Regions from separate parts of the Thioalkalivibrio sp. ALE28 genome, predicted to be linked through region 1. Evidence: predicted binding sites of a transcription regulator. Region 1 holds the regulator's gene; each other region holds the start of a gene.
The links. Region 1 encodes FliA, which starts transcription of late flagellar genes. Its sites were predicted from a motif close to GCTAAAGTTNNNNNNNNNNCNGCCGATA; they were not measured.
Positions count from the first base shown of each region.

Region 2: the regulator FliA is predicted to act here: its motif matches at 2,616-2,643, upstream of D105_RS0106155 (methyl-accepting chemotaxis protein).
Region 3: the regulator FliA is predicted to act here: its motif matches at 2,453-2,480, upstream of D105_RS0102885 (methyl-accepting chemotaxis protein).
Region 4: the regulator FliA is predicted to act here: its motif matches at 2,359-2,386, upstream of flgM (flagellar biosynthesis anti-sigma factor FlgM).

Region 1 covers NZ_KB898094.1:52,792-56,962, reverse strand. Annotated here, with positions in the region: gene D105_RS0102375 (chemotaxis protein CheA) at 1-800, opposite strand, end outside; gene D105_RS0102370 (protein phosphatase CheZ) at 846-1,622, opposite strand; gene cheY (chemotaxis response regulator CheY) at 1,718-2,098, opposite strand; gene D105_RS0102360 (RNA polymerase sigma factor FliA) at 2,140-2,907, opposite strand; gene D105_RS0102355 (MinD/ParA family protein) at 2,904-3,728, opposite strand; partial or broken gene flhF (flagellar biosynthesis protein FlhF) at 3,897-4,171, opposite strand, start outside.
Region 2 covers NZ_KB898096.1:223,374-227,544, forward strand. Annotated here, with positions in the region: gene D105_RS0106150 (amidohydrolase family protein) at 1-205, shown strand, start outside; gene D105_RS0106155 (methyl-accepting chemotaxis protein) at 636-2,546, opposite strand; gene D105_RS0106160 (DASS family sodium-coupled anion symporter) at 2,726-4,171, opposite strand, start outside.
Region 3 covers NZ_KB898094.1:167,250-171,420, reverse strand. Annotated here, with positions in the region: gene D105_RS0102900 (mechanosensitive ion channel family protein) at 1-147, shown strand, start outside; gene D105_RS0102895 (ExeM/NucH family extracellular endonuclease) at 158-1,867, opposite strand; gene D105_RS0102890 (Rrf2 family transcriptional regulator) at 1,887-2,324, opposite strand; gene D105_RS0102885 (methyl-accepting chemotaxis protein) at 2,525-3,832, shown strand; gene D105_RS0102880 (undecaprenyl-diphosphate phosphatase) at 4,094-4,171, shown strand, end outside.
Region 4 covers NZ_KB898096.1:169,371-173,541, forward strand. Annotated here, with positions in the region: gene D105_RS0105870 (protein-glutamate O-methyltransferase CheR) at 1-187, opposite strand, end outside; gene D105_RS0105875 (chemotaxis protein CheV) at 393-1,331, opposite strand; gene flgA (flagellar basal body P-ring formation chaperone FlgA) at 1,627-2,316, shown strand; gene flgM (flagellar biosynthesis anti-sigma factor FlgM) at 2,423-2,737, shown strand; gene D105_RS0105890 (flagella synthesis protein FlgN) at 2,753-3,238, shown strand; gene D105_RS0105895 (flagellar brake protein) at 3,322-4,038, shown strand; tRNA gene D105_RS0105900 (tRNA-Pro) at 4,111-4,171, opposite strand, start outside.

The DNA.
Region 1 (4,171 bases):
GGTTCGGCGGGTTCGGGCTTCGCCGACGGGGCTTCCGCAGGTTCGTCGTCTGCGGGGCTGGGGACTGCCCCGGTAGCGGCCGGCCCGGCGCCCTTGGCCTGCAACTCGTCCAGCAGGTTCTCGAATTCGTCGTCGGTGATCAGGTCGCCGGAGCTACCCTCACCCTCCGCAGCCGGTTCTTCTCCGGCCGCATCGCCCGCGGTGGAGCCCGTCTCCACGGGCTTCGGCGGCTGATCGCCGTGCAGGCTGTCGAGCAGGGCCTCGAATTCGTCGTCGGTGATCTCGTCACCGGCACCGACCATCGCGTCGCCATCCGCCGCCGGTTCCGCATCCGTATCCGCTTGCGGTTCGGGTTCTGGCTCCGGCTCGGGTTCCGGGGGTGGCGGCGCGGCGGGCTCCGCCGCCACGTCCTCGTTGTTCGCCATGCGCCGGAGGTTTTCCACCAGATCGGCCTCGGCGGGTGTGGGATCCACGCCGGAGCGCAGGTCCCCGAACATTACGTTCAGGGTGTCCAGCACCCGCAGCATGGTGTCCATCAGGTGACTGTCCGCCCGCCGCTCACCGTTACGCAGCAGGTTGAAGACGTCCTCCGCGTGATGGCACACGGTCACCAGGGGATCCAGGCTCAGGAAGCCGGCTCCACCCTTGATGGTATGGAAGCTACGAAAGACCGCATTCAGCAGATCCCGGTCATCGGGATTCTGTTCCAGGTCGATGAGTTGCTCGTTGAGCCCCTCCAGCAGTTCCCCGGCCTCGATCAGGAAGTCCTGAAGGATTTCGTCATTGGGGTCGATGGCCATTCAGTCTCTCCGGTCGCGTGGCGCCATTCGCATGAGGGGAACTGCCTAGAAGCCCAGGCTCGATAGCAGATCGTCCACCTCGTCCTGTCCTTGAACGACATCCGCGGCGGAATCTTGAGTCTTGGGCACGCTGGGACCGTGACCCTTGCGGTCCGCCTCGCGCTCCTCCTCGCGTTGTTCAAGCGACGCCTCGGCCGCCTCGACCTGCTCCATGCGCCCGCTGGAGAGCCGGATCAGGGACACCAGGTTCTCTTCCAGGTCGGTCACCAGCTGGATCACGCGGCGAATCACCTGGCCGGTAATGTCCTGATAGCTCTGTGCCATCAGCACCTCGGAGAGCAGCCGGCGCAGCTCCTCGGTGTCGTCCCCCGCCTGCGCGAAGAACGTGTCGAGCTCGCGGGCAAAGTCCCGGAACTCCTCCACTGAGAGCTGGCGGTTGCGAAAGCGCGTCCACTTCGCCGTCAGGTCGGCCGCCTGCTGGCTGAACGACTCCGCGATCGGCAGGCTCGACTCGATGGCATTCATGGTGTCGTGGGCCGCCTGTTCGGTCATCGTGACCACGTAATTCAGGCGTTCCTTTGCGTCCGGGATCTCCGCCTGGGTCAGTTCGACCAGACGCGAATCGCCGCGGAAGCTTTGCAGGGCCTCGTGAAGATCACGGGTCAGCTTGCCCAGCTCGTCGAAGAGTTCGCGGTCATAGGGGCGCGCCAGATCCTGCACCAGCGCCCGGGCGCCCGTGTCGTCGCCCGCCTCCAGCGTCTTGACCAACTGCCGCGCAAGCTCCAGCTGATCGTCGCGTGGTGGGTGTTCCTGTTCAGTCATGAGAAGCCTCTTGCGGGTACGGCGCGGAAGGTTTCGGACGACGCCCGCGGCGGTCGGTGCCACGGGCGTCGGGCATATCGGTCACAGGCCCATGATTATCCCTGTGCTTCAATGCGTTCGAAGATCTTGTCGATCTTTTCCTTCAGCGTCTCGGCGGTGAACGGCTTGACCACGTAGCCGTTCACGCCCGCCTCGGCCGCCTCGACGATCTGGTCGCGCTTGGCCTCCGCCGTCACCATCAGCACCGGCATGGACTTGAGGTTCGGGTCGGCGCGCACGGCCTTCAGCAAGTCGATCCCCGGCATGTTGGGCATGTTCCAGTCGGTGATCAGAAAGTCGAAATCGCCGTTCTGCAGCATCGGCAGCGCAGTGCTGCCGTCGTCGGCTTCCTGGGTATTGTTGAAGCCAAGATCACGCAACAGGTTCTTGATAATGCGCCGCATCGTGGAAAAGTCGTCCACGATGAGAATCTTCATTCCCTTGTCCACACGTCACTCCGGGATTCGTAGGGTGGGTTTTAGAATAACTGCAAAGCCGTACCGTCTTCGAGCCACGAACCCAGGCGGGCACGCAGTCGAATGGTGGCCTGACTTCGGATCTGGCTGACGCGCGACTCGGTCACGCCCAGCACGGCACCGATCTCGCGCAGGTTGAGCTCTTCGATGTAGTAGAGCGACAGCACCAGCCGCTCGCGTTCGGGGAGGTCGCCGAGGGCTTCGGCCAGTTCCTGACGGAACTCACCGGCCTCGAGGGTGCGGGCCGGCGACACCTCCTGCCCTTCGATCACGCGATCAGCCCCGTCGTCACCCCCGCCGAGGTCGTCCAAAGCGAACAGGTGGGCCCCGGCGTGATCCTGCAGCATCTCGTAGTACTGGTCGATCGGCACGTCCAGCTCGGCGGCGACCTCGCTGCCACGCGCCGCCCGCCCCTCGCGCGCCTCGACGGTCTGGATCGCCGCGGCAATACGCCGACTGTTGCGGTGCACCGAACGCGGTGTCCAGTCACTGCGGCGCAGCTCGTCGATCATCGCGCCACGGATGCGGATGCCGGCGTAGGTGGCAAAGGTCGCGCCCTGGCCGCCCTCGAACTGGCGCGCCGCCTCGAGCAGCCCGATCATGCCCGCCTGAATCAGATCATCCACCTGCACCGAGGCGGGGAGCCGCGCCATCAGGTGATGGGCGATGCGGTGGACCAGCTCGACGTGATCGGCAATCAGCTGTTCGTGTCCGCCGCTGGCCGCGGAGGTCGCCTGATAGCCGGAAAGTCGATTACGCGTCGTCATCATGCGCTCTGCAGCATCCGTTCCACGAAAAACCCGACGCCACCGTGGTCACCGCCCCCCACCGGCCAGCGGTCCACGGTCCGTGCCAGTTCGGCAAAGGCCTTCCCCGCCGGGCTCCCGGGGTACTGCTGTACCACTGGCGCGCGTTTCTGCACCGCCTTTCGCAGGTGATCGTCCATCGGAATATAGCCGGCCAGGTCGAGCACCACCTCCGGCAGGTAGTTGCCGCAGACGGTATTGAGCTTCTGCATCAGTCGCTCGGCGCCTTCGCGGCCGTCGACCATGTTCGTCACCATGCGGAAGCGACGCAGGCCATGATCGCGGTGCAGGACCTTGATCAGGGCATAGGCGTCGGTAATCGAGGCGGGCTCGTCGCAGACCACCACCAGGGTCTCCTGGACCGCGCGGCAGAACGACGTCACGGATTCCTGCAGGCCGGCCGCGGTGTCCACGATCAGCACATCCAGGGGTTTGCGATAGGCGCTGAAGGCATGGATCAGACCGGCATGCTCGGCCGGCGTCAGGTTGGCCATCGCCGCGATCCCGGAAGCCGACGGCACCACCTTCACCCCGTCCGGTCCCTGGACGAGCACATCTTCCAGGCTCTCCACATCACCGGTCACCAGGTCGTGCAGCGTGCGCTCGGGACGCATCCCCAGCAGCAGGTCCACGTTGGCCAGGCCCAGATCGGCGTCGAACAGCATGACCTCGCGCCCGAGCCGGGCCAAGCCCACCGACAGGTTCACCGATACGTTGGTCTTGCCCACCCCGCCCTTGCCCGAGGCAACCGCGATGACCTTCAACGGCTTGTTAGTGCGTGGCATAGCGCCCCTTCCCGACCGGTTGAATCAGTTCCAGCGTGGCGGGCTCCGCCGCCCGTGCCGGACGTGCCTGGGCGCGCGCGCGCCGCGGCGGTTCCATCTCCGCCAGGCGCTCGGCCGCCCAGGTCTCGCGGGCATTGGCCGCTGCCCCGGGTTCATCGGCGGCATCCTCCAGGGCCAGTCGGGTCAGATACCCGGTATCGACCCGGTGAAAGTCCTCGGCAATACGCTGGCCATCGCTGACGAACCCCAGCCCCAGGTGCTGATCGAGCAGTACGGACAGGACCTCGCCCAGCTCCTCGGCCTCGTCCAGCTTGGTCAGCACCAGCGCCGAGGGCTCCGCCTTGCGAAATGCCTCCAGCACCCGCCGCAATGCGCTGCCCTGGGTCGTCGCCGACACCACCAGCCAGCTCTCGGCCCGGATGTCCGGCGGCAGGTGCGCGAAC
Region 2 (4,171 bases), on a different contig from region 1:
CGGCCAGATCGACGACGCCTGGTTCGAGCTCTTCCTGGCCCACCCCGACCGCTTCATGATCGGCGTGGACACCTTCACGCGCACCCGCTGGGAACAGTACACGCGCCTGAAGGACGAGACCCGCGCCTGGCTGGAACAACTCCCCGAGGACGTCGCCCGCGCGATCGCCTTCGAAAACGGCGAACGGCTCTTCCCCGCTCCGTAAAGCCCTGGATTCACCACGAAGCGCACGAAGGCACGAAGAAAGGCCAGGACAAGGGCGGTTCACAGGAAGGCCGAAAGATTCGAAGGATGAATCGGCTAAAACCGTCCGGGGCCTGGCCGACGCCGTGACCCGTCCAGCCCGCCGGCCGAGCCCCCTGTGGGAGCGGGCTCGCCCGCGAAGCCCCCGCCCGCGTCCGCTCGAGCACCAGCCCTCCAACCAACCCTCCCCGTCAGACCGTGCCCGATCCATTACCCCATCAATCTCGCTTCCAATCTTCCCCGCTTCCTGTAGACCGGTTTTCGCCATCGAACCAGCCCTTCTTCGTGCCTTCGTGCACTTCGTGGTGAATCAAGCCGTTCAACCACACACGCATGAAAAAGCCCGCCACCCCAAAAGGATGGCGGGCTCGGCTCCCGGCAACTGATCGTGATCAGACCTTGAACTGACCCACGCGCTGCTGCTGCTCGGAGGCCAGCTTGGACAGCTCCTCGGACGCATTGCGGATCTGCTCCGAACCCGACGCGGTCTGATCCAGCACCTCGGTGATGTTGGCCACGTTGCGGTTGATCTCCTCGGCCACCGTGGACTGTTCCTCGGCGGCGCTGGCGATCTGCGTGTTCATGTCGCTGATGCGGGTGACGGATTGCGTAATCGCGACCAGCGACTCGCCGGCCAGGTTCACCTGCTCCACGCTCTCGTGGGCCTTGGCACGGCCGTCTTCCATCGCCTGCACCGCCTCGCGCGTGCCGGTCTGGACCCGCTCGATCATCTGCTGGATCTCGTGGGTCGAGTCCTGGGTGCGGCTGGCCAGCGTGCGCACCTCGTCCGCCACCACCGCGAAGCCGCGACCCTGCTCGCCGGCGCGGGCGGCCTCGATCGCCGCGTTCAGCGCCAGCAGGTTGGTCTGATCGGCAATGTCGCCGATCACCTCGAGGACCTTGTTGATCTCCTCGGCGTCCTGCGAAAGACGACTGACCACCTCGGCGGCGCTGTCCACCTGAGTGGACAGGCCATTGATCGCGGTGACCGTCTTCTGCACCACCTGCTGGCCGGCGTTCGCATCCTGATCGGTGGTCTGCGCGGCGGCGGCGGCGTCCGCCGCATTCCGGGCCACTTCCTGCACGGTGGCCGTCATCTCGTTCATCGCGGTGGCGACCTGGTCGGTCTCCGCCTTCTGGCGGCGGACCTGCTCGTTGGTCTCCTCGCTGGTCGCGGACAGCTCGTTGGCCGCGGCCGCTACCTGGTCGGAACCGGCCGCCACCTGCTGGATCAGCACCCGGATCTTCTCCACGAAGTTATTGAAAGCGATGGAGAGATCCCCCAGCTCGTTCTTGCCGGATACCTTCAGCTGACGCGTCAGGTCCCCTTCGCCACTAGCGATGTCGTTCAGCCGGTCCACGGTCTGGCACAACGGCCGCACGATGCTGCGCGTCAGGAACCAGGCCAGCAGCGCGCCCAGGACCACAGCAATCACGCCGACCATCACCACGGTACCTGTGGCATTGCGCGCCATGTCGACATAGGCACTGCGATCGACCATCAGCTCGAGGACGCCCACCGCGTCCCCGGAGAAGTCCATCACCGGCCGCGCGATCACCGCCATCGGCTTGCCCTGGTAGGTCACGTTGCGCACGTGTCGCTCGCCACCGAGCACCTCGCGCATCTCGGCGGCGCTGAAGGTGGCCTCGCCATCGATGGTGCCGCCAAAGCGGCTGAAACGTCCGTCGTCCCGCAGGTACAGCGCGACCGGCGCCCCCAGCTCCTCGGTAAACTGCTCGAAGAAGGGATCACCGAAGGACAGGCCAAACTCCACCGAGCCCACGTGCTCACCGTTATGGGCGATCGGCACGACACCTCGAATCCCGAGGCCCGCCACACCCTCTTCCAGACCGGAGATCGGCGCCTGGTTATTGTTGGTATCGACCACGGTCTGGCGGAAGCCGGACAGGTCGTCATCGAAGCGGTCCGGACGATGCACGCGCAGGAAGGACGTCGCCGGCGGCGTATGGAACTGGTACTGGCGCACCCCGTAGTCCGTGCTCAGCGACTCGAAGGTCGGCACGGTCATCGCAGCCAGCCGTTCGCGATCGCCCGTGGCCAATGCCTCCTGGATATCCGGGATGCGGGCGACCGTCTCGGCCATCGCCGTGGCTCGCGCCGCCTCCTGGTCCAGCCGATCCAGCAACTGTCCGGCCAGGTCGTTCAGCTCGCGCTGCTCGGCGCGGTCCGCCATCGTGCCCAGGGCGTTCATCACCACCACCAGCGTCAGCACCACGGCGAGCACGACCACGCCGATGATGCCCACCATGAGCCGTACACCAATCCGGATATTCTCAAACATGTCTGCGCGTCCTTTCCTGCACCGGTCACGGCCGGCTCCAGAATCAAGATTCAGGTCAGTCGTCCTTCCTAGCGGCGGCGAATCCTAAAACTTGAATACCAAAGTGCTTTCTTCCCCACAGGTTCTCAGGGGACAAGATTGCCTCGGTGGGCCGCTTCCGAGCTCCGCGCTCAGACGGGCTACAACAACAGAATCTCGGCAAACGCGTAGACCACCAGGCTGATCAGCACCAGCGCCAGCACCGAAAGCAAGGCCCCGCCACGCACCATGTCCAGCACCCGCAGCCGGTTGCTGGCGAACACGATGGCGTTGGGTGGCGTCGCCACCGGCAGCATGAAGGCCACCGACGCGGCAAACGCCACCGGCAGGGCCAGCAGCAGTACGGGCACGTCCATGCTCAGCGCGAACGCGGTCACCAGCGGCAACAGCGTAGCCGCTGTCGCGGTATTGCTCGTCACATGACTCAGGGTCATGGTCAGGAGCGCCACCCCGGCCATGATCAGGATCAGCGGCCAGGCCTGGGCGATCACCAGGGCATCCGCCGCCAGCTCCGCCAGCCCGCTGGACTCGATCGCCGCGCCCAGGCTCAAGCCTCCGCCTACCAGCAACAGCACGCCCCAGGGGAGCTCGCGCGTATTGTCCCAGCTCAGCAGCCGGCGCTGTTCGCGCGAGCCCGACGGCACCAGGAACAGCAACCCGGCCCCGAGGATCGCGATGCCGGCATCGGTCAGCGAGATCGGTAGCCAGCCCTCGAGCAGCGGCCGTGTCAGCCAGGCCAGCGCAACCAGCAGAAACACCCCGGCCACCCGCTTTTCCGCGACCGACCAGGGGCCCACGGTCGCGCGCTGTTCGTCCAGCAGCGCGCGCAGACCGTTCAGCTCCACCCGGTGCACCGGAAACACCCAGCGGGTCAGCGACCACCACGCAAGGGCCAGCAGCACCGCCGCCAGCGGCAGCCCCAGGGTCATCCATTCCAGGAACCCGATCTCCATCCCGTGGCGATCCCCGAGGTACGCGGCCGTCAGGGCATTCGGCGGCGAACCGATGATGGTCGCCATGCCCCCGATATTCGCGGCGAACGCAATGCCCAGCAGGAGCGCCAGAGCCGGGCGTCGCGATTCCATGTCCGGCCCCTGTGGCGGCGCGCCGCGCTCGATCAGTCCCAGCACCGAGAGCGCGATCGGCAGCATCAGGGCCGCCGTCGCGGTATTGCTGACCCACATGGACAACCCCGCCGTGGCCAGCATGAAGGCCCCCACCAGCACATGCAGGCGATTGCCGGCGCGCGCCACGATCGCCAGCGCCATGCGCCGGTGGAGATCCCAGCGCTGCACGGCCAGGGCAATGGCGAAGCCGCCCATGAACAGGAAAATGATCGGATTCGCGTACGGCGCGGTGGCCTCGTCCATGGGCACGATGTCGAGCACCGGCAGGACCGCGATCGGCAGGAGCGCCGTCACCGGCAGCGGCAGGGCCTCGCTGATCCACCAGGTCGCCATGAACAGCGTCAGGCCCAGAACCCGCCAGGCCGCCGGATCGAACCCCGCCGGGGCCGGCACCAGCAGGAAGATGGCGAAGATCGCCGGCCCCAGCAACAGACCGATGCGCCCGCGCCAGTTCACCGG
Region 3 (4,171 bases), 110 kb from region 1:
GCACTGGACGAGGCCGGTATCGAAATCCCGTTCCCGCAGAGGACCCTGGGCAGCCTGGGCGGGCCGTTGCCGGTACGGATCGTCGACAACCTGTCTGCTGCCGAGGCGGAGGCCGCCACGCCGGCGGAACCGGACACCCGCGACTGAGGGGAGGCTCCTAGTCCAGGCGCAGGTCGGCCCAGACCGGGTCGTGGTCCGAGGCGCGCCAGGGCCCGTCGGCGGGGGCGCGGCCATCAAATCCGAGGAATTCCGGTTCGTCGGCGTTGACCGCCCAGGTGGCGCCGTCCCGGACCCGTTCACGCAGCGTGTCGGGCCCCAGCAGGTAGTCCAGCTGCCCGGCCTGGCCGCGAAAGACGTAGGTATGGGCGGTACTCGGGTCGTCGTGCACGAGATCGTGTTTTCCTGCGGCATGGAGGACGTGCAGGGGGTCCTCGGCGGCATAGGCGTTGAGATCGCCCAGGACCACGACCGGGGCATCCGTGAACTCGCCGCTTTGCTGTTCGCGTATCCAGGCGACGAGGCGTTCGGCCTGCGCGGTACGGCGCTGGTTCCAGCAGCCCTGGCCACGGTCGATATCGCCGCTGTCGGGGCAGCCGCTCTTGGCCTTGAAGTGTACGACCACGGCACCGAGATGTTCGCCGGTACCGCCCGCTTCGAACCAGCCCAGCAGCGGGGGGCGGTGGTGGACGGAATCGCGGTCGGCGGCCGTGTCGACCAAACGCAGCCGTTCCGGCCGGTAGAGCAGGCCGACCTTGATCGCGTCGTCCCCCGGTGCCGGGTGAACGATGGCCGCATATTCGCCACGCTTCCCGGGGCGGGCGTTCAGGCGCGCCACCAGGGTCTCGCGCGCGGACGCGGCATTTTCCAGTTCGACCGCGCCCAGCAGGTCCGCATCCAGGCCCTGCAGCAGGGCATCCAGCTTGGCGGTCTGGCGTTGGCGCTCGGCCGGGGTCTGCGCACCACGCTCGCCCAGCGTGACGAAGTCATTCTCCATGTTCGCGGTGGCAATGCGCAGGTCACCCGCATCCGCGGTTGGCACCGGGTCGGGACGCTGGCCGCCGGTCCAGTCAACGGGCTCGGTAGGGTGGATCCGGTACGCGCCGAAGGCGTGGGTGAGGATGCCGGTGAGGCCTTCCACCGAGCTTCCCGCGCGGCGGGTCCCCTGGTCGTCGAGGTACGGGATCGGGTCGGGGTTCGCGCGATAGCTCCCGTCGTCCAGTTCGATCCGCCGATCCCTGTCCTGGCGCCACGGGCTGTCCGCGGGGGCGGTCTGGCCCGGGTGCGTCAGGCGCCCGTCGGCGGCCAGCGTCATGCTTCCGTAGCGGCCGAGGTCCCGGTTGTCCGTGACCGTCAGGCGCTGCGGGAAACGGACCGGCTGGTCGATAAAGTCGCCCAGCCGGTCGGCCGCGTCGGGCAGGCGCAGGTCGACGGGGGCGGGCGGTTCGCCGTCGGCGCAGGTCACCACCGCGTCCAGTTGCGAGAGTTGGGGGCGGCCTCGATGGCGGGTGAAGGCGCCGTGCACCTGCAGGCGCTGCCCGGCCGCGACCGGGTCCCTTCGTGGGGCGTAGACGAACAGGCCCGTGGCCGCGGCGCCCGAGTCCTGTTGCAGGTAGAAGCCCCCCAGCTGGTCCGTGTCCATGAAGACGCCGGTTACGGTGCCTTCCGCGACCACCTCCGTTCCTTCGGGGAGGGTCCCCGCGCGCAGTTCGGCGAGGGGGGTGGGTGTGGTCCCGGGATCGGGACAGGCCTGGCGTGCGTCGGCGCTCGCGAGCGCCAGCAGGCACGGCAGGGCCACGGCCAGCCAGCGGGCGCCGGTGTGCGCTTGCAGGGCGGTTCGTTTTCGGGGTGCCGGGTCGGGCCGTTCCATGGCCGAAGGATACCGGCGTTCAGGCGCTCTTGCCGGGATGCAGGAGCTCGTAGAGGTAGTCGGGCGCCTGGGTCACATCGGCAATGGTGTAGCGGTCGAGCACGGCGAGGAAGGCGTCGCGTGCGTCGTTGAGAACACCGCGCAACTGGCAGGCGGGCAGGATCGGGCAGACGGGGTTCTCGCAGTCCACCACGTTCAGGTTCGGCTCCATGTCGCGGATTACGCTGCCGACGTTGATCTCCGCGGGTTCGCAGGCGAGCGAGATCCCGCCCCCCTTGCCGCGCCGGGTGATGATGTAGCCCTTCTGGCCGAGCTGGTGCACGATCTTGACCAGGTGGTTGCGGGGGATGGCGAACTGCTCGGAGATGTCGCTGACGGTTACGCGCTGCTCGCGCGGCTGCACGGTGAGGTACATCAGGACGCGAAGGGAAAAATCGGTATAGCGGGTGAGCTGCATAGGAGGGTTTCGTCGGTTCGCGGTGATCGAGGATATGCTTGAACGTATATTTCAGAGAACCTTAATCGGTCCGGACCTGCGTCACAAGCGCATGCGTTGCGTTCGCGTGAAGCACAGGTGCACATCGGCCTACAGCTTCGGGCCGGTGGGTCGTTACAGCGATAACAAAAGCCGGAGTGTACCGGCATCAGGGGGCAGCAATGGAGCAGGAGAGTGGGTGGCTGAGTCGCCTTTCGCTGGCGGGACGTTTCTCGCTCGCATTGAGTGCGATCGTTGGGGTGTTCTTCCTGATCGCCGCCGCGGCGGTGTTCTGGCATACGGCCACGCTGAAGGGCGGGATGGAGGCCACCCTGGAGCAGGTCATGCAGGAGCACGCGACCACGCCGGCCCTGGAGGCCGAAGTGGCCGCTGCGGTGGACCGGCTGCTGGATGTCGCGGCCTGGCAGGTCAACGCGATGATGCTGGGCGTGGCGATTGGCGTGATCGTGGTGGTGTACTTCCTGTTCGTGTTCATGATCCGTCGCCGCCTGGCTGGACTGGCCGGGCGCTTCCGTGCGGTCTCGGAGGGTGAGGGGGATCTGCGCCAGCGCATCGAGGCCCCGCGCAACGACGGCATCGACCGCCTGGCCCGCCTGTTCAACGCCTTCATCGAGCGTCTGCAGCGCATGGTCTCGGAGATGGTGGAGCATGCCCGGGAGCTGGGGGAGTCGGTTGGCACCCTGCACCGCGTGGCGGAGGAGACCAACCAGGAGGTGCAGCAGCAACAGGCGCGGCTGGGCCAGGTGGCGACAGCCATGAACCAGATGACGGCCTCCGCCGAGGAGATCGCCCGTAACGCGCGCACGGCCTCCGAGGCGGCCGACCAGGCCGAGACCGAGACCCGGACCGGCTCCGGCGTGGTCGACACAACCGTGCGCACCATGCGCGAGCTGGCGAGCGAGATCGGCACCGCCAACGAACAGGTGGCGCGTCTTCAGGCCGAGTCGGACCAGATCGGGTCGGTTCTCGATGTGATACGCGGGATCGCCGAGCAGACCAACCTGCTGGCACTGAATGCGGCCATCGAGGCGGCCCGCGCGGGCGAGCAGGGTCGGGGGTTTGCCGTGGTCGCCGACGAGGTCCGGACGCTCGCGACCCGGACGCAGGAGTCCACGACCGAGATCCAGGCCATGATCGAGCGGCTGCAGGCGGGTGCGCGCTCGGCGGCCGGGGCGATGGAGCGCAGTCGGGAGAAGGGCGAGACCGGCGTGGACGAGGCCGCCGGTGCCGGCGAGGCCCTGCAGTCGATCCGCTCGGCGGTCGAGCGGATCCGGCATCTCAACAACGAGATCTCCGGTGCCGTGTCACAGCAGGCGGAGGTCGCGCGCGAGGTCGATGGCACCCTCACGGAGGTCAGTCAGGGGGCCCAGGTGACAGCGGCCAATGCCGAGGCCACCGCCAGCGAGACCGATGCCCTGGTGGCGCGCATCGAGCAGTTGCGAGGTCTGACGACGCAGTTCCGAGTCTAGGAGCCAGTTGGATTTGGGACTGATCTGCTGCGCGCGCAGGAGAACGGCCCCTTTTTCCGCTCTCTCTCGTTACATAGTGCCCACTATGCGCCTCGAGAGACCGAAAAAATGGGCTCGCTCTCCCGCCACGCTCGCGACGATCACCCAAATCCGACTGGCTCCTGGCCGGGCTTTTGCCGGCGGTGCGACGCCGGTACCGACGCCTGGTGGGTGGTTTGCGTATACTGCGGCCCGCCTCGGGATCACGGAGTCGCACCTGTCATGACAGTCTGGGTCGCCACCCTGCTCGGGATCGTGCAGGGCATCTTCATGTTTCTTCCGGTCAGCTCGACCGCCCAC
Region 4 (4,171 bases), on a different contig from region 1:
TGCGCAGCCGCGGATTCGGGGCTTGCCGCATCGCGTGCAGGAGCTCCGGCACGCTCTTGAAGTCGAACTCGTCGAGCAGCCGGGACAGTCGGCTCGACACCAGATACTGACGGCTGTCACCCAGCACCAGGCCGCAGCAGTCCTGCAGGAAGCGGGAAAACTCCTCGTAATCGCGGGAATCGATCACCGGTTCATCCCCGAGCACAGTCCATGGTGATTAGCATCCTGATGACGAGTCCTTGACAGCGGCGCCCGCGCCACGAAACGCAGGGGGAATCCCCGGTAGCGGGTTTCAGTATACGGTGTCGCAGGCGGGACACGACACTGGGCCCTTGTCGGCCATGTGACGCCGCCCCGGCCTTGCCGGGCGGCAACCCCGTTCCCCCCGGCGGTCATTCGACCTGTTGATCCTCGCGCCCGGTCTGGTCGAGCACCGCGTTGGCCAGTTCGTCGGGGTTGAATTTCGAGAGAAACGCATCGGCCCCGGCGCGCTTGACCATGTCGGTATTGAACTCGCCGCTCAACGAGGAATGCAGCAGCACCTTCAGATCTTTCAGGGCGGGATTGTCCCGGATCCGCGCCGTCAGCGTATAGCCGTCCATGCGTGGCATCTCGATGTCCGAGATCACCAGCTCGATCTGGTCGCGAACCGGGCCCTCCCCGGCCTTCTGCTCCAGGAAGTCGAGCGCCTCCTGACCATCCTTGAAAACCTCGTATTCGAACCCGAGACCGCGAATCGCCCCCTCGATCTGCTTGCGCGCCACGACCGAGTCGTCAACGATCACGACCTTGCTCCCCCCCGCTGGCGTGGCGTCCGCTCGGATGGACTCGGAGACCTCGGTCGGCAGAGGATTGACGATCGAAAGCACCCGTTCCACGTCGATGATCTCGACCAGCTTGTTGTCGATCTCGGTGACCGCGACCAGGAAGGACTCGCGCCCCGTACCACGCGGAGGGGACTTCACGTCCTGCCAGTTCACATTCACGATCCGGTCCACGGCCGACACCCAGAACCCCTGAACCGAACGGTTGAACTCGGTGACCACCACCTTCTGGTCGCCGCTGTCGCTGGCACCGGCCGCGCTGCGCAGGCCCATGGCGCGCGCCAGATCGATAATCGGCACCGTGCCGCCCCGCAGCGTAGCCACACCGCGCACCACACTCATCGACCCCGGGATCTGGCGCAGCGGCGGCGACGGGATCACCTCGCGCACCTTGAACACGTTGATTCCGAAGGTCTGTGATCCACCCAGTTGGAACAGCAGCAGTTCCATCCGGTTCTGACCCACCAGCTGCGTTCGCTGGTTCACATCGTCAATGAATTGACTCATGGTGCTGCTCTCCTTGTCCCGCGCCCATCTGCCGCGAGCCGCTCCCGGGAGCTCAGTGTGCACCGCGCACCCCCGGGCTGTCATTTGCAATCGCCTGTATGCGCCTTCTGGCGCCGCTTCCCAGGGATAACGGCATTGAACGCCGGGCCTTGAGTCGGGCACCGCCCGGACAACTGGCATCAAACCTGCATAGCTTCGGGTCCGCGAACGGACGCGGCAGACCCGGGGTATTCCCTCGGGCGGCGAGGACCGGCATATGCATCCACATACAACCTGTACATCACGCTGCATCCCCATGGGGCTCATGGCTCTCGTGGCGTGGTTCGCGCTCTCCGTGCCGGCCCACGCCGAGATCCACCCCGTTGCGGAGATCCGCGCGGCCGCGGAACAGTTTCTGTTGCAGGAGCTGGACGCCGAACATAGCGACGACATCAATATCGAGATCGGCCAGCTCGACAACCGGCTCCGGCTGGCCTACTGCCATGACGGACTCAACGCCCGTTTCCCGCCCGGCGGCCGCCGCGACGGCAATACCGCGATCCACCTTCAGTGTGCGGGCCCGGTCACCTGGCAGCTGTATGTCCCGGCCACGGTGGAACGTTACGCTCAGGTGCTGGTGGCCAGTCGCAACCTCCCTCGCCAGCACACGCTGACCAGCGGCGATCTGCGCTTCCAGCGCATCGAGACGTCACGCCACGCGGGCAGTTATCATGAAGACAAGTCGGCCCTCATCGGTCAGCAGACCCGGCGCAGCATTCGTCCGGGCCAGATCATCGGCACACAGCACGTCACCCAGCGCGAGATCGTCAGCCGCGGCCAGCGGGTCACGATCCTTGCCGAAAACGGCTCGATCGCCATCCGCATGCAGGGCGAGGCCCTGGAAAACGGCAGCCTCGGGGACCGCATCCGGGTCAAGAACACCTCGTCCGGGCGCGTGGTCGAGGGCGAAATCCAGCCCTCCGGGCACGTCCGGGTGACACTTTGATGCCGACTCTGTGATCGGTGTTACAAAAACCACCGCCACAGGGCTACAGTTTCAGCACACGCGGCCGTAAACACTTGCAGCACAGTTACAACGACAGGACGGCACAATGGATATCAAGGGCCTCAATACGAACAGTCTGCGCCCCGACGGCCAGAGCTCCACGGTCAAGGGCCGCGAGGACTCCAGCGGCGCGCCCAACCGGGCGCAAGGGTCGGATAGCGCCGCGACCACCGGTAACGATTCGCTTACCCTGACCGGCGCCGCCCAGGCGATGAGTTCGGCCGCCAGCGCCGGCGAGAACGCCCCGTTCGACGCGGCGCGTGTGGCCGAGCTGCGCGAGGCGATCGCCAGCGGCAACTACCCGGTGGACAACGAACAGCTGGCCGACCGCATGATCGACCTCGAGCGCCTGCTGCGCTAATCACGGACCTCACCGATGAACACCGACACGCGCCATCGCCTGCTGCGCTCCCTGGAAACCTCGATCCGGCTGGCCCACCAACTGGAAGAGGCCCTGATCCAGGAGACCCGCGCGGTCGAGGCGCGCACCCCGGAGACCCTGCAGGAGGTCGTGGCAACCAAGCAGGGGCTGCTGCAGGAACTCGAGACCGAGACCCGCCAGCAGCGCGCTATCGCCGAGGCCGCGAGCGAGTCATTCACACCCGAGGGCATGGCCCGCCTGCTCTCGCGCATGGACGACGGTGCCGTCCTCAACGATCACTGGCAGGCCCTGCGCCAGTCCATCGAGCGCTGCAACACCCTCAACCAGGGCAACGCACGCCTGATCGATCGCGATCGCCAGCGCGTGGAGCTCTCCATGCAGATCCTGCGCGGCGAAGAGGCCGGCCCGGCGGCGACCTACGACCCCTACGGGCGCACCCGCCCCAACACCCGTGGCGGACGCCGTATCACACAAGCCTGATGCAGCTTATTCGCACCGATGCTGGCATTTCGGATGCTCGACCAGTACCTTGCGTCCTCACACCCAGCTAACGTCACGGACGCATGGACGAAACCGACTACACGGTCGACAAGCCGGACCGGATCGCCGGCATTCTCAAGGACCTGGACCACAAGCTCACCCTGGTCAGCGTCCGGCTCGACGCCGACGGCCCGCTGTACACTTCGGCCCTGGTCCGGCTGGACCCCGCCGCGAAGGAACTCTTTCTCGACGAACTGAATCCGCCGCGCGCGCACCAGCATGTCACCTCCGGTATGCCCCTGCGGGTATTCGCCGCGCTGCGCGGCGTGGCCGTACGCTTCTCCACCACCGTGGCCCGTATCGAACATGAAGAAGGCGGCGCCCTGTACGCCTGCCCCTACCCCGAAACACTGGAGCATCTCCAGCGCCGCGAAACCTTCCGCGTTCACATCCCCATGGCCCAGCGCCCGCAGATCGAACTGCGCGCGCCCGGCTGGAAGGACCCGGTCATCGGCGAGCTCGTCGATCTCTCGGGCCAGGGCATGTGCATCGAGCTGGCCACGGCCACGCTCGACACGCTGGAGACCGGCACCACCCTCGCGTTCACCAATCTGCTGCTCCCCGACGTCAGTGAGCGGCTCTCGGGCGACCTGCGCCTGGCCAACCGGCGGCGCAGTACGCGGGAGGGCTACGAATACGCCGGCTTCGAGATTGTCGGGATGACCCAGTGGCTGGAGCGCCAGACCAACCTCGCCTTGCTGCATTACCAGCGCGAGGCGCGTCGCCGCTCGATGGAATAGACCCGCCCGGACAAACTCGGACGTCAGACACAAAAAAGGCCGCTACAAGCGGCCTTTTTGATGCTTCCCGTTTGGTCGGGACGGCAGGATTTGAACCTGCGACCCTCTGCACCCCATGCAGATGCGCTACCAG